DNA from 2 places in the Pseudomonas sp. P8_241 genome. Region 1 is predicted to be linked to the other one. Evidence: predicted binding sites of a transcription regulator. Region 1 holds the regulator's gene; the other holds the start of a gene.
What was found. Region 1 encodes FliA, which starts transcription of late flagellar genes. Its sites were predicted from a motif close to CTAAAGTTTNNNNNNNNNNNGCCGNTAA; they were not measured.
Positions count from the first base shown of each region.

Region 2: the regulator FliA is predicted to act here: its motif matches at 5,792-5,819, upstream of QMK58_RS23955 (methyl-accepting chemotaxis protein).

Region 1 covers NZ_CP125377.1:1,970,600-1,978,012, reverse strand. Annotated here, with positions in the region: gene QMK58_RS08975 (chemotaxis protein CheA) at 1-1,794, opposite strand, end outside; gene QMK58_RS08970 (protein phosphatase CheZ) at 1,849-2,637, opposite strand; gene QMK58_RS08965 (chemotaxis response regulator CheY) at 2,657-3,028, opposite strand; gene fliA (RNA polymerase sigma factor FliA) at 3,196-3,936, opposite strand; gene fleN (flagellar synthesis regulator FleN) at 3,933-4,763, opposite strand; gene flhF (flagellar biosynthesis protein FlhF) at 4,880-6,205, opposite strand; gene flhA (flagellar biosynthesis protein FlhA) at 6,217-7,413, opposite strand, start outside.
Region 2 covers NZ_CP125377.1:5,349,410-5,356,822, reverse strand. Annotated here, with positions in the region: gene purU (formyltetrahydrofolate deformylase) at 1-437, shown strand, start outside; gene QMK58_RS23975 (hypothetical protein) at 524-694, shown strand; gene QMK58_RS23970 (lysylphosphatidylglycerol synthase transmembrane domain-containing protein) at 717-1,712, opposite strand; gene QMK58_RS23965 (DUF2334 domain-containing protein) at 1,709-2,485, opposite strand; gene QMK58_RS23960 (glycosyltransferase family 1 protein) at 2,478-3,599, opposite strand; gene QMK58_RS23955 (methyl-accepting chemotaxis protein) at 3,756-5,645, opposite strand; gene QMK58_RS23950 (helicase HerA-like domain-containing protein) at 5,835-7,313, shown strand; gene QMK58_RS23945 (DUF721 domain-containing protein) at 7,381-7,413, opposite strand, start outside.

The DNA of each region.
Region 1 (7,413 bases):
GCCCTGGCCCTTGGCCGAGTAGATATTGATCGAACCGTTGAGCTGGGAAATCTTGGTTTTCACCACGTCCATGCCCACGCCGCGACCCGACACGTCGGAAATCTCGGTCTTGGTCGAGAAGCCCGGGGCGAAGATCAGGTTGTAGCACTCGGTATCGCTCAGGCGATCGGCCGCGTCCTTGTCCATCACGCCACGTTTTACCGCGATGGAACGCAGGACGTTCGGGTCCATGCCTTTGCCGTCATCGGAGATCGACAGCAGGATGTGATCGCCTTCCTGCTCGGCGGCCAGAACCACCTTGCCGCCACGTGCCTTGCCCGAGGCTTCGCGTTCTTCCGGCGACTCGATGCCGTGGTCGACCGCGTTGCGCACCAAGTGGACCAATGGGTCGGCCAGGGCTTCGACGAGGTTCTTGTCGAGGTCGGTTTCTTCGCCGACCAGCTCCAGGTTGATCTCTTTCTTGAGCTGCCGAGCCAGGTCGCGAACCAGGCGCGGGAAGCGCCCGAAGACTTTCTTGATCGGTTGCATCCGGGTCTTCATGACCGCGGTTTGCAGGTCGGCCGTCACCACATCGAGGTTCGACACCGCCTTGGACATGGCTTCATCGGCGCTGTTGGCACCCAGGCGTACCAGGCGGTTACGCACCAGCACCAACTCGCCGACCATGTTCATGATTTCGTCGAGACGCGCGGTATCGACCCGCACGGTGGTCTCGGCTTCGCTGGCCGTTTTTTCCGCCGGCGGCGCGGCGACAGCGCGGGCCGGCGCCGGTGCTGCGGCAGGCGCTTGGGCTTTCGGTTCCGGGGCCTTGGCTACAGGCGTGGGCGCGGCGGCTTTGACTGCCGGGGCCGCGACGGACGCACTCGCCCCGCTCACCACCTTCGCGGTGCCGACTTCGCTGAACTTGCCTTTGCCATGCAGCTCGTCGAGCAGCGATTCGAACTCGTGGTCGGTGATCAGATCGCTACCGGCCGCTACAGCGCTTGGCGCTGCGGGCACGGGCACCGAGGCAATCGCCGATTCCAGCGCTTCGACGGCAAAGTTACCCTTGCCGTGCAGCTGATCGAGCAGCGCTTCGAATTCTTCATCGGTAATGTCGGAGCTGTCGCCAGCGGCTTTCGGCGCTGGTGGCGCAACAGGCGCTGGCGCGATTGCGTCGACGGCGAACTGGCCTTTACCGTGCAATTGATCGAGCAGGGACTCGAACTCGGCATCGGTGATTTCATCGCTTGCCGCGGCATTGCCGGCCGAGACTGGAGCAGCCGCCGGCGCCTCGGCCTGTGCCTTGACGGCGTTCAGCGAATCCAGCAGTTGTTCGAATTCGTTGTCGGTGATGTCACCCGATTCGCTTTGAGGAGCGCCAACCACTTCGGCGACGGGGGCAGGCGCCGCCTCGTCAGCTGCCTGAGGTTCTGCCAGACGCGCCAGTGCGGCGAGCAATTGAGGTGTGGCGGCCGTGATCGGGCAGCGCTCGCGGACTTCGCTGAACATACCGTTCACCGCGTCCAGTGCTTCGAGCACCACGTCCATCAACTCCGAATCGACGCGACGCTCACCCTTGCGCAAGATGTCGAACACGTTCTCGGCGATGTGGCAGCACTCCACCAGCTCGTTGAGCTGGAGGAAGCCGGCGCCCCCTTTTACAGTGTGAAAACCGCGAAAAATTGCATTGAGCAAATCCGCATCATCCGGACGGCTTTCCAGCTCGACCAGTTGTTCGGACAGTTGCTCTAGAATCTCGCCGGCCTCAACCAGGAAATCCTGAAGGATCTCTTCATCGGCGCCGAAGCTCATGTAGGGGGGTGCTCCTAAAGGTCAAAAAACCCAAAAACCTAAAATGCTAAAACGCTAGAACCCTAGGCTGGATAACAAATCGTCCACATCGTCCTGACCGGACACAACGTCTTCTCTTTTATCGGCATGAATCTGCGGACCTTCACCCTGAGAGAGATGTTTTTGTGGATCTTTTTCTGCAAGCATCGCGGCACGGTCATGTTCGATGCCCGCAAAGCGGTCCACCTGACTGGCCATCAGCACGAGCTTGAGCAAGTTGCTTTCAACTTCGGTGACCAACTGGGTCACGCGCTTGATCACCTGCCCCGTGAGGTCCTGGTAATCCTGGGCGAGCAGGATGTCGTTAAGGTTGCTCGACACCGCACGACTATCGACACTGCTGCGCGACAGAAAACCGTCGACCCGTCGTGCCAGCTCGCGAAATTCTTCGGCCCCGACTTCGCGACGCATGAAGCGCCCCCAGTCCGTGCTCAAGGCCTGGGCTTCATCACCCAGGCTGTTGACCAGTGGCGTGGCGCTTTCGACCAGGTCCATGGTGCGATTGGCCGCGGCTTCGGTCAGCTTCACAACGTAGCCCAGACGCTCGGCGGCGTCGGTGATCTGGGACACTTCTGCGGCTTGCGGCATGTGCGGGTCAATCTGAAAATTGACGATCGCGCTATGCAGCTCGCGGGTGAGCTTGCCCACCTCCTGATACAGGCCGCGATCACGGGTCTGATTGAGCTCATGGATCAATTGCACAGCGTCGCCGAACTTGCCTTTTTCAAGGCTTGCGACCAATTCGACGGCGTGTTTTTTCAGGGTCGATTCAAAATCGCCCAATGAAGATTCGTTATTCCCCATAGCTCCCCCGTGGCGCCGTTCAACCGATGCGTTCGAAAATCTTCTCGATTTTTTCTTTCAACGCCTGGGCTGTGAAGGGTTTGACCACATAGCCGTTAACGCCGGCCTGGGCCGCTTCGATGATCTGCTCACGCTTGGCTTCAGCGGTTACCATCAACACCGGCAGGTGCTTGAGCTTTTCATCGGCACGCACGTGGCGCAGCAGATCGATGCCGGTCATGCCCGGCATGTTCCAGTCCGTTACCAGAAAGTCGATGCTTCCGCTGTTGAGCACCGGAATGGCGGTAGTGCCATCATCGGCCTCGACGGTGTTGGTGAACCCAAGGTCACGCAGCAGGTTCTTGATGATCCGCCGCATCGTTGAGAAGTCATCAACGATGAGGATTTTCATGTTCTTGTCCAATTCGACCTCCAAGCAGTCTTAAACGCGCCCAGCACCTGGACGCGCCATTTCATTCAATCCGGCAAAGCACTCAATGACTGTCTGGAGCACAACAGATCGAGACCGGTGCAGTTCAACGCCACACCAGCTCCATTCGCAGTGTCCCCACACTGCCTTCAGCGCGCTCGCCACTCCCCCAAACGCCCCCGCAAACGGGCCGCGCACTGGCTGTGTAACTGGCTGACCCGAGATTCGCTGACCCCCAGGACCTCCCCGATTTCCTTGAGATTCAACTCTTCGTCGTAGTACAGCGCCAACACCAGTCGCTCACGCTCCGGCAAATTGGCAATCGCGTCCGCCAGCGCTGCCTGGAAGCGTTCATCTTCCAGATCGCGAGACGGCTCGAGATGAGCACTCGCGCCATCCTCGTGCAGCCCCTCATGTTCGCCGTCCTGCAACAGGTCGTCGAAACTGAATAACCGGCTACCCAGGGTGTCGTTCAAAATTCCGTAATAATCATCGAGACTCAATTGGAGTTCGGCCGCAACCTCGTGATCTTTAGCGTCACGGCCGGTTTTAGCTTCAATCGAGCGAATCGCGTCGCTGACCATGCGCGTATTGCGGTGAACCGAACGGGGTGCCCAGTCTCCCTTGCGCACTTCATCGAGCATCGCGCCGCGGATTCGTATGCCCGCGTACGTCTCGAAACTGGCGCCTTTGCTGGCGTCGTATTTGGTCGAGACTTCAAGCAGACCGATCATCCCGGCCTGGATCAAGTCTTCGACCTGGACACTGGCCGGCAGACGCGCCAGCAAGTGGTAGGCAATGCGTTTGACCAGCGGCGCGTAACGCTCGATCAGCTCGTACTGCGCATCGCGGGCCGATTGCTTGTAGAGGTTGTAGCCGCTGGCGGTCATAACACCGGTCCTGCCGTTTGTTGCACGAGGCGCTCGACGAAAAACTCCAGGTGCCCACGCGGGTTGGCGGGCAGCGGCCAGGTGTCGACCTTCTGCGCGATCGCCTTGAACGCCAGCGAGCATTTGGAACGCGGGAAGGCTTCATATACGGCGCGTTGCTTCTGCACAGCCTTGCGCACGCTTTCGTCATAAGGCACGGCGCCGACGTATTGCAGCGCGACGTCGAGGAAGCGGTCGGTGACCTTGGTCAACTTGGCGAACAGGTTGCGCCCTTCCTGCGGACTCTGGGCCATGTTGGCCAGGACGCGGAAACGGTTCATGCCGTAGTCGCGGTTGAGCAACTTGATCAAGGCGTAGGCATCGGTGATGGATGTCGGCTCGTCGCAGACCACCAGCAACACTTCCTGAGCGGCGCGAACGAAGCTGACGACCGACTCACCGATACCGGCGGCGGTATCGATCACCAGCACATCGAGATTGTCGCCGATATCACTGAATGCCTGGATCAGGCCGGCGTGTTGAGCCGGGCTCAAGTGAACCATGCTCTGGGTGCCGGACGCCGCCGGAACGATGCGAATGCCACCGGGGCCCTGCAACAGAACGTCGCGCAGCTCGCAGCGGCCTTCGATCACGTCGGCCAGGGTACGTTTGGGTGTCAGGCCCAGCAGAACGTCGACGTTCGCCAGCCCCAGGTCGGCGTCCAGCAACATGACGCGCCGGCCTAGTTCCGCCAAGGCCAGCGACAAGTTCACTGACACATTAGTTTTCCCGACGCCACCTTTGCCGCCGGTCACCGCGATCACCTGTACAGGATGCATGCTGCCCATGTTATTCCATTACCTTGTCTTGCATAGACGGAGGCCACATTACTGGCTGCGCGTTCACAAACGGAACAATGCATGGCAGACCATCGATGTAGGTACAAAAACTATTCATTTTCACCTCAGCCTACCTGCTTGGTGGGGCTGTGGTAGATGTCAGCGAACATGTCAGCCATGGCTTCTTCGCTGGGTTCTTCCTGCATTTGCACGCTAACGGCGCGACTGACCAGTTGATGACGACGCGGCAGATGCAAATCATCCGGAATCCGCGGGCCATCGGTCAGATACGCGACCGGCAATTCATGGCTGATGGCTAGACTCAACACTTCGCCCAGACTTGCCGTTTCATCCAGTTTAGTCAGGATGCAGCCAGCGAGCCCGCAGCGCTTGTAACTATGATAAGCGGCGGTTAGAACCTGTTTTTGGCTAGTGGTTGCCAGGACCAGATAATTTTTTGAGCGGATGCCACGGCCAGCCAGGCTTTCAAGCTGCATGCGCAGCGCCGGGTCGCTGGCCTGAAGGCCTGCGGTATCGATCAGCACCACACGCTTGCGCATCAGAGGCTCCAGCGCCTGCACCAGGGACTGCCCCGGATCGACATGGGTTACCGGTACATTGAGGATGCGGCCAAGCGTGCGCAGCTGCTCCTGGGCGCCGATGCGAAAACTGTCCATGCTGACCAGCGCAATGTTCTGCGCGCCGTATTTGAGCACGTAGCGGGCTGCCAGCTTGGCCAGAGTGGTGGTCTTGCCCATGCCGGCCGGGCCGACCATGGCAATCACGCCACCTTCTTCCAGAGGCTCGATTTCCGGCGTCACGATCATTCGCGCCAGGTGCGCCAGCAACATGCGCCAGGCCTGACGAGGCTCCTGAATTTCAGTAATCATGGCCAGCAGATCACGCGACAACGGGCCGGACAGGCCAATGCGCTGCAGACGCCGCCACAGGTTCGCCTGGCCCGGGCTGCTGCCTTGCAGCTGATTCCACGCCAGCGAGCCGAGCTGTACTTCCATCAATTCACGCAGACTGTTGAGCTCAAACCGCATCGAGTCGAACACCCGAGCATCGATACCGGCTGCTGGAGCAGGCGCTGGTGCAGGGTGACGAGGCTCGGCCAGTGTCGGTTCAATCAACGGCTCGGCAGCGGTCAGCGGCAAGCCGGCGAACAACTGAAGGTTGGTGCTGTCGTCGCGCTCGCCTTCGCTGCGCAGGCTCAGTTCGGCCTGGGCGGTGACGATCCGCGACTGGGTCTTGCGCAGCTCATCCTCGAGCTCGAGGTTCGGCACACGCGGCGCCAGCGCCGACAACTTGTAATCCAGCGCGGCAGTCAGCTCGACGCCGCCGGCGATTCGGCGGTTGCCGATGATCGCAGCATCAGCGCCCAGCTCATCACGAACCAGCTTCATGGCCTGACGCATATCGGCGGCGAAAAAACGCTTAACTTGCATAAACCACTACCTCAGCCGTTGGGCCCTACTGTCGCAACGATGGTCACTTGCTTGTTGTCAGGGATTTCCTGATAAGCCAACACGTGCAAACCCGGGACTGCGAGCCGGCCAAATCGCGAGAGCATCGCGCGAACCGGACCGGCTACCAGCAGAATCACCGGTTGACCTTGCATCTCCTGGCGCTGCGCTGCATCGATCAACGAGCGCTGCAGCTTTTCAGCCATGCTTGGCTCCAGCAGAACCCCCTCTTCCGAGCCCTGCCCTGCCTTCTGCAGACTATTGAGCAATATCTGTTCCAACCTTGGCTCCAGCGTGATCACCGGAAGCTCGGAGTCAGTGCCTACAATGCTTTGGACGATGGCGCGAGAGACACCGACACGCACCGCAGCCACCAGGGCGGCGGTATCTTGACTCTTGGCCGCATTATTGGCGATGGCTTCGGCAATGCTGCGGATGTCGCGTACCGGCACCTGTTCAGCCAACAACGCTTGCAACACCTTGAGCAGTTGCGACAGCGACACCACTCCCGGCACCAGCTCTTCGGCCAGTTTTGGCGAGCTGCGGGCCAACAATTGCATGAGCTGCTGCACTTCTTCGTGGCCGATCAGCTCACTGGAATGCTTGTAGAGAATCTGGTTCAAGTGGGTGGCCACTACAGTACTGGCATCGACCACTGTATACCCTAACGATTGCGCTTGCGCACGCTGGCTGATTTCGATCCAGACCGCCTCCAGGCCAAAAGCCGGGTCTTTGGCGGTAATACCGTTGAGCGTGCCATAGACCTGCCCCGGATTGATCGCCAATTCGCGATCCGGGTAAATTTCCGCTTCCGCCAGGATCACCCCCATCAACGTCAGGCGATAGGCACTCGGCGCCAGGTCGAGGTTGTCGCGAATATGCACAGTCGGCATAAGGAAACCCAGGTCCTGGGACAGCTTCTTGCGCACGCCCTTGATCCGTGCGAGCAGCTGACCGCCCTGGTTGCGATCCACCAGTGGAATCAGGCGGTAACCCACTTCCAGGCCGATCATGTCGATAGGCGTCACATCGTCCCAACCAAGCTCTTTGGTTTCCTGGGCCCGCGCTGGCGATGGCAGCAATTCCTGCTGGCGTTTGATCTCTTGCAGCGCCTGCACCTTGGCACCGTTCTGCTTCTTCCAGAACAGATAGGCACCGCCCGCCGCAAGGGCTGCCATGCTCAGGAAGGA
Region 2 (7,413 bases), 3.0 Mb from region 1:
ACCACGTCCCGGTCAATCCGCAGGATAAACAACCGGCATTCGCCGAAGTGTCGCGCCTGGTCAAACAGCACGACGCCGAAGTAGTGGTACTTGCCCGTTACATGCAGATTCTGCCACCGCAGTTGTGTCGCGAGTATGCGCAGAAGGTCATCAACATTCACCACAGCTTCCTGCCATCGTTCGTCGGTGCCAAGCCTTATCACCAGGCGTCCCTGCGTGGCGTGAAGTTGATCGGCGCGACCTGCCACTATGTGACCGAAGAGCTGGACGCCGGCCCGATCATCGAGCAGGACGTCGTGCGCGTCAGCCACAGCGACAGCATCGAAGACATGGTGCGGTTCGGTCGTGACGTCGAGAAAATGGTACTGGCCCGCGGCCTGCGTTATCACCTGGAAGACCGGGTGCTGGTGCATGGCAACAAGACTGTGGTGTTCTGATAGCACCACCCGATGGTTGAAATTCGAAGGGCCTGGGCGTTCAATCGCTTCAGGCCCTTCGCCGTTTCTGCCCTGAGGACATGACCATGGCCGATCCACTGGACAAAGCAACATCCAAGGCTCCCGCCACGCTGGGTGAGGGTTGTTTGAGCCGCTACGACCCGGACGACATGGAGCCTGAAACCGGAACGGAATTTCCTGACGCCGCGAAATTGTGGGAAGAGTTGAAACGTCAAACCGACGAAAAATCTCAGTAGGAGTTGCCCAAAGCTGCAATCTTTATGCTCGCTTAACCTTCGTCAGCTTCTTCAACAACGGCCGCCCGAGCATCAGCAAAAACACCGGCCCACCGGCCAGCAAGTAGAAGTAAAACGTCACCGCACGCCAAATCAGAATCGCCGCTGCTGCTGTGGACTTACCTACCATGGGCGCCAGCAACGCCGCTGACGTCAACTCCGCCGCTCCGGCACCGCCTGGCAGCAGGCTGAATTGCCCGGCGCTGAGTGCAAGCATCTGCACAAGAAAGCTCCAGGCCCATTGCAGATCTGCGCCAAGCCCACGCAACGCCAGGTACAGCACGCTATAGCGCAACGCCCAATGCACACAGGTCAGCGCAAACACCGTGATCAGTGTCTGAAAGGGTAACTTCAGCGTGTCAGTAAAAGCCGCCAGAAAATGCAGGAGTTTTCTCGCCCAGCGCATTCGGGTGGCGGTCTGGACATTCAGACGGGCGAGCAATCGACCGCTCATTCGAATCACTAACCGGTGATAACGGGCCAGCATCACGCAACTGAGCAACCCGCCAAACATCGAAATGGCGCTGACGGTCAGCAACCACTCCATACGCTGGCTGAGGTGTTGGAACAGTGAATAGATCAGAATTCCGCTCAGGGCGCAGAGAAAAAACAGCAGATCGCTCAGTTGGTCCATGGCAAATACCGCGCTACCCCGGGCCGGGCGTACGCCGTTGCGGGCAAGCAGCGCCATGATGGTCAAGGGGCCGCCACTACCGCCGGGTGTGGCGCAGTAGGCAAACTCGGCTGCCATTACCACGCCGAGGCTTTTGAGTCCGTTCACCTTGTGGCGTTGATCTCCCAATAGCAGACTTAAACGCAGGGAGTTCACCAGCCAGCACAGCACGATCATACCGAACATGATCAGCAGCCAGGTTCGTGGAAAACCGCTCAGCCGCGACCAGGTCTCACTGCCGCCCAGCAACGTTGGAATCAGCACCGCAGCGAGTAGGCCAATCAGTAAAAGAATAATGCGACTCATGCGACACGACCGATTCTGTCGCTTTGCTGGGCCAGCCAACGGGTCTTGGTCATCGGTACGCGTCCTTGATCGAGCAGGCGTTCAAGGGTGTTCAGCCAGTAACGCCGCGAGAAGTCATGGCGCATGTCGACCGGGTGCAAACCAAGACGAATCACTGGAGCGTGTCGCCAGCGTTGTTCGCGCTGGTCATTGACGAGTTTGGAAACGCCGCGACGCCAGGCACTGCGGGCGCTCCACACCAGACCGGGCGCATCGATTGCAGTAAATTCCGGCAAGCGGTACAGAAACTGCGGGTCGCTCGTGTAGCTCAAAGGTAACTCTCGCAAGGCCTGTCGGGTGCCTTCGCTCATCAGCCAGGCCGGAGCGACGAATCCCTGCAGCGGCCAGTCATGGCGGCGAAACAGGTCGATCCCCGAACGCAGGCGGGCGAGAGCGGCTTCGCGAGATAATTGATAAAACTCGCCTTCGTGGGTGTAAATCCGGCGCATGAACCAGTCCCGGGCATTGCTTGCCATTGGTCCGTCATCGCAATGGAAGTAACCGTGCAGCGTCAATTCGTCACCACGGGCGACCCTGTCACTTAGAAAACGGCGAAAGTCGGGATGAGCGCCGAGATCGTTGTCCTTATGGTAGTTCGGCACCACCAGCCAGGTCATTGGTACACCACCTAGCGCGTCGACGGCTTCGACGAAGGGTCGATAGTCGGCCCAGGTTTGCGGAGCGACATCATGCAATACCAATAACAGAGCTGGACTGTTCATGGACTCAGCCATTGGCCGTCTGCGGCCATTGCGTGCCGAGCACGGCGTGGTAGTGCCCCAGCAGGCTGTCGACCACCGAATCCCAGGCGTAAAAACGTTCGACATGTTTGCGCGCCTGTCTTCCCAGCGCGGCGCTGTCTGAGGCGAACAATTCACGCACCGCATTGGCCATGGCCGTGGGATTGTTCGGCGCGCACAGCAGGCCGCCTTCTTCGGTGACGATTTCCTCAAAGGCGCCGGCCGCGACGGCCACCACCGGAATACCGCACGCCATCGCTTCGAGGATCACCAGGCCGAAGGTTTCCTGGTCACCGGCGTGGAGCAACGCATCGGCACTGGCCATCAGGCGGGCGACTTGCGTGGCGGGGCAGAACTGATCGATCACGCTGACGTTGGACGGCACCGCTCCGGGCATCGACGAGCCGACCAGCAACAGGTGATAGCGCCGTCCCAGGCGCTTCATGCAGTCGAGCAGTACCGGCAGATTTTTTTCCTTGGAGCCACGTCCGGCAAAGATCAGCAGATGGGTGTCTTCATCGATACCCAAATCGGCACGCAACTCTGGATCTCTGGCATCCGGAGTGAAGGTCTGCAGATCGACGCCCAGTGGTTGCACGAAAACATTCCTGACACCCAGCCCGGTCAGTTTGTCGGCCATGACCCGACTTGGCGCCAGTACCCGATCGAAGTTGCCGTATAGCTTGCTGACATAGGCCTCGACATTGTTGGTCACCCAATTACCCATGCGATTGCTGACCAGCAGCGGCAGGTCTGAATGATAGAAACCAATGACGGGCACATCGAGTTGGCGTCGAGCATCCAGCGCAGCCCAGGCGGTGAGGTAGGGGTCACCCACTTCAATCAGATCGGGCTGTAAATCCTGCAGGACGTTGCGCCAGGGCGCGAGACGGAGAGGGAATCGATATCCCTTGCCGAAGGGCAGGGCGGGTGCCGGAACCTTGAATATGCCGTCGTGTTCGCTAAAGGAGGAGCCGGGAATCAGCAAGCTGTGGCGAATGCCCGGCTTGATGCCCAGGCGACGATGCTTGGCATCCAGATAAGTGCGAACGCCACCGCTGGCAGGGGCGTAGAACATGGTTATGTCAGCGATATGCACGATGAGCATCCCTCCGGTCCTGGTTCTCCCTTGGTTGACCTTTATGAAGGATAGTTGTTCGGTTGGGGTTGTGATGGCGGGGCCAGTTCCTACAGGTCTTGTGCTTAACCCTGTAGGAGCTGCGATGCGGCGATCCGACTTGCCGGCAAAGTGGCCGATCCGGCGCTAGATGCGGAAACTGCCAACCAACTGCTTCAAACGCGCCGCCTGCTGTTCAAGATCCGAGCACGCGCGCAACGTCGATTGCAGGTTCTCCACGCCTTCCTGGTTCAGCGTATTGATCTCGGTGATGTCGACATTGATCGACTCCACCACGGCCGTCTGTTCCTCGGTCGCGGTAGCGACCGACTGGTTCATGCCGTCGATTTCACCGATACGCAGCGTCACGCTGTTGAGGCGCTCGCCCGCCAGATTGGCGATTTCCACGCTGTCCTGGCTGTGACGCTGACTGTCGCTCATGGTGCTGACCGATTCTCGGGCGCCGATTTGCAGTTCCTCGATCATGGTCTGCACTTGCTGCGCCGACTCCTGGGTGCGGTGCGCCAGATTGCGGACTTCGTCAGCCACCACGGCAAAACCACGCCCGGCTTCGCCGGCACGGGCCGCTTCAATCGCGGCGTTGAGTGCAAGCAGGTTGGTTTGCTGGGAAATGCTGGTGATCACTTCGAGAATTTGCCCGATGTTCACGGTTTTGCTGTTCAGCGATTCGATGTTGCTGCTCGACGCGCTGAGCATGCTCGACAGTTGATTCATCGCGGCAATGCTGCGATCCACCACTTGCTGGCCGTCTTCGGCGAGGCTGCGGGCGTCGCTGGCCTGGTTCGATGCTTGCGCGGCATTGCGGGCGATTTCCTGGGCGGCGGCACCGAGTTGGTTGATGGCCGCGGCAACGCTGCTGGTGCGTGAGGCTTGCTGGTCGGAGTTGTACATCGACGAATTGGAAGCCGCCACCACCCGCAAGGCCACTTCGTTGACCTGACCGGTAGCGGAAGACACTTCACGGATCGAACCGTGGATGCGCTCAACGAAACGGTTGAAGGCGGTGCCGAGGCTGCCGAATTCGTCGTTGTTCTCAATGGTCAGGCGCTTGGTCAGGTCGCCCTCGCCGTCGGCGATATCGGCCATGGCGCGGGTCATGACGTGCAGAGGCTGGATAAGAATGCGGATCAGCATGCCCAGCAGGGCGATGATGATCGCCACGGCGATCACGGTTGCAACCACCGCCGAGGTGCGGAATTCGCTGAGCATCGAGAAGGCTTTTTCCTTGTCGACCGACAGACCGATGTACCAGTTGACCGAAGGCAGGCCTTTGATCGGGGTGAACGAGACAATGCGGGTCTTGCCGTCGACATCGACTTCGCTGAAACCGCTGCCGATGCGAGGAGTGTCTTTCGCAAACGCCTCGCTCAGGGATTTCATTACCAGGGTTTTGTCCGGATGAACCAGGATCTTGCCGTCGGCGCTGACCAGAAACGCGAAACCCATGCCATCGAAATCGCGGGCACTGAGGGTCTCGATCAGGGTTTGCAGGCTCAGGTCACCACCTACAACGCCCACGCTCTGTCCGGCTTTTTTCGAGGCAGCGGCCATGGAGATGATCAACTGGCCGGTCGCCGCATCGATGTACGGTTCGGTCAGGGTCGGCGTGCTGCTGTTTTCGGCACCTTTGTACCAGGGACGAACGCGCGGATCGAAGCCGTCAGGCATCTTTGCATCAGGACGTATAGTGAAGTGCCCCGTGGCGTCACCCAGGTAGGATGCCATGAAGGTCGACGTCAGGGCTTTCTGCTCAAGCAGGTTGGCGACGTTGGATTGTTCCGCATTGATCGCAATGTTTTGCGAAAGGTTTTCGATCAGCAAAATGCGGCCGGCCAGCCAGGTCTGAATATTGCTGGCGGTGACGTCGCCCATCTCGTTGAGGTAGCTGTCCAGGTCTTCGCGGATCGCGTTGCGCTGTAGATAGTCGTTGTACAACGTGAATGAGGCGAAAGCGGCAATAACGATGAGCGCGGCGGCAAGCAGGATTTTATGGCTGAAACGCAGATTTTTGTTCATGGCTTGGGGTTCCGCTAAGGTCTTAATGTCCAACGCGTGCTTTTATAAAGGGACGCACTGTAGGCAATGTTGAAAGCAACTGATATTTCCGCCTCTCCTTAGGGAAATTTCTGATCAGATCGTGTCTGATTGCTTTGTCGAAGTAGCTATCGGCCGAGCAGGACTAAAGATTAACCATTGGGTGACCAAATGCCTGACTCATCGCAACTCGTCATCGGCGCCGATCTGGCGGGGCAACCGATTTCCCAGGACTTTCGCCTGGCGAATCGTCACGGATTGATCGCGGGTGCAACCGGCACTGGTAAAACCGTGACTTTGCAACGCCTGGCCGAAGCCTTCAGCGATGCGGGAGTGGCAGTGTTCGCGGCCGACATCAAGGGAGACCTGTGCGGCCTGGGTGCCGCGGGCAACCCCCAGGGCAAGATCGCAGAACGGATTGCCGGGATGCCTTGGCTGAACCATCAGCCTCAGGCGTATCCGGTGACCTTGTGGGACATTCATGGTCAGTCCGGTCATCCTTTGCGTACCACCTTGAGTGAAATGGGGCCGCTGCTAATCGGCAGCCTGCTGGAACTGACCGACAGTCAGCAGTCCGCGCTGTATGCAGCGTTCAAGGTCGCGGACCGTGAAGGTCTGTTGCTGCTGGATCTGAAAGATTTGAAGGCATTGCTCAACCATCTCAAGGACAACCCGGTGCTGCTGGGGGACGACGCGGCCCTGATGACCACGGGTTCAAGTCAGGCGCTTTTACGCCGACTGGCCACCCTGGAGCAGCAGGGCGCCGAAGCGCTGTTCGGTGAACCGGCGCTGCAACTGGAAGACTTGTTGCAACCGACCGCAGACGGACGCGGGCGTATTCACCTGCTTGATGCCAGTCGCCTGGTGCACGAAGCGCCCAAGGTCTACGCGACATTCCTTTTGTGGCTGCTGGCCGAACTGTTCGAACAACTGCCGGAGCGCGGTGATGCCGACAAACCGCTGCTGGCGCTGTTTTTCGACGAGGCACACTTGTTGTTCAACGGCACACCACAGGCATTGCGCGATCGTCTGGAACAGGTTGTACGGCTGATTCGTTCGAAAGGCGTGGGCGTGTACTTCGTCACTCAGTCGCCGGGCGATTTGCCGGACGACGTGCTGGCTCAGTTGGGCTTGCGTATTCAGCACGGTTTGCGCGCCTTCACCGCCAAGGAGCAGAAGTCCCTGCGGGCGGTTGCCGAGGGATTTCGGCCAAATCCGGCGTTCGACACCTTGTCGGTGCTGACCGAGCTTGGCATTGGCGAGGCGCTGGTCGGCACGCTTCAAGAGAAAGGCACGCCGCAGATGGTCCAGCGGGTGTTGGTGGCACCGCCACAATCGCGAATCGGGCCGTTGAGCGAAACCGAGCGCATGGTTTTGATCGCAGGCTCACCGTTAAAGGGGCGGTATGACAAGCCGATCGATCGCGAATCAGCCTATGAAGTGCTGATGGGACGCAAGGGCTTGGCACCTGAACCCGAATCGGAGCAGGGCAAGCAGGAACCGAGTTTCACCGAACAGGCCGGAGAGTTTCTCGGCACCGCGGCAGGGAAGGCGTTGAAATCGGCGATGCAACAGGCAGCGAACCAGATTGGCCGACAGTTGGTGCGTGGTTTGATGGGGTCGTTGCTGGGCAGCAAAAAACGCCGCTGAAAGCAAAAGATCGCAGCCTCGGGGTACTCGCAATCCCAATGTAGGAGCTGCCGAAGGCTGCGATCTTTTAAGCCTTGGATTTGGCGTGCGCCGCCAGCCG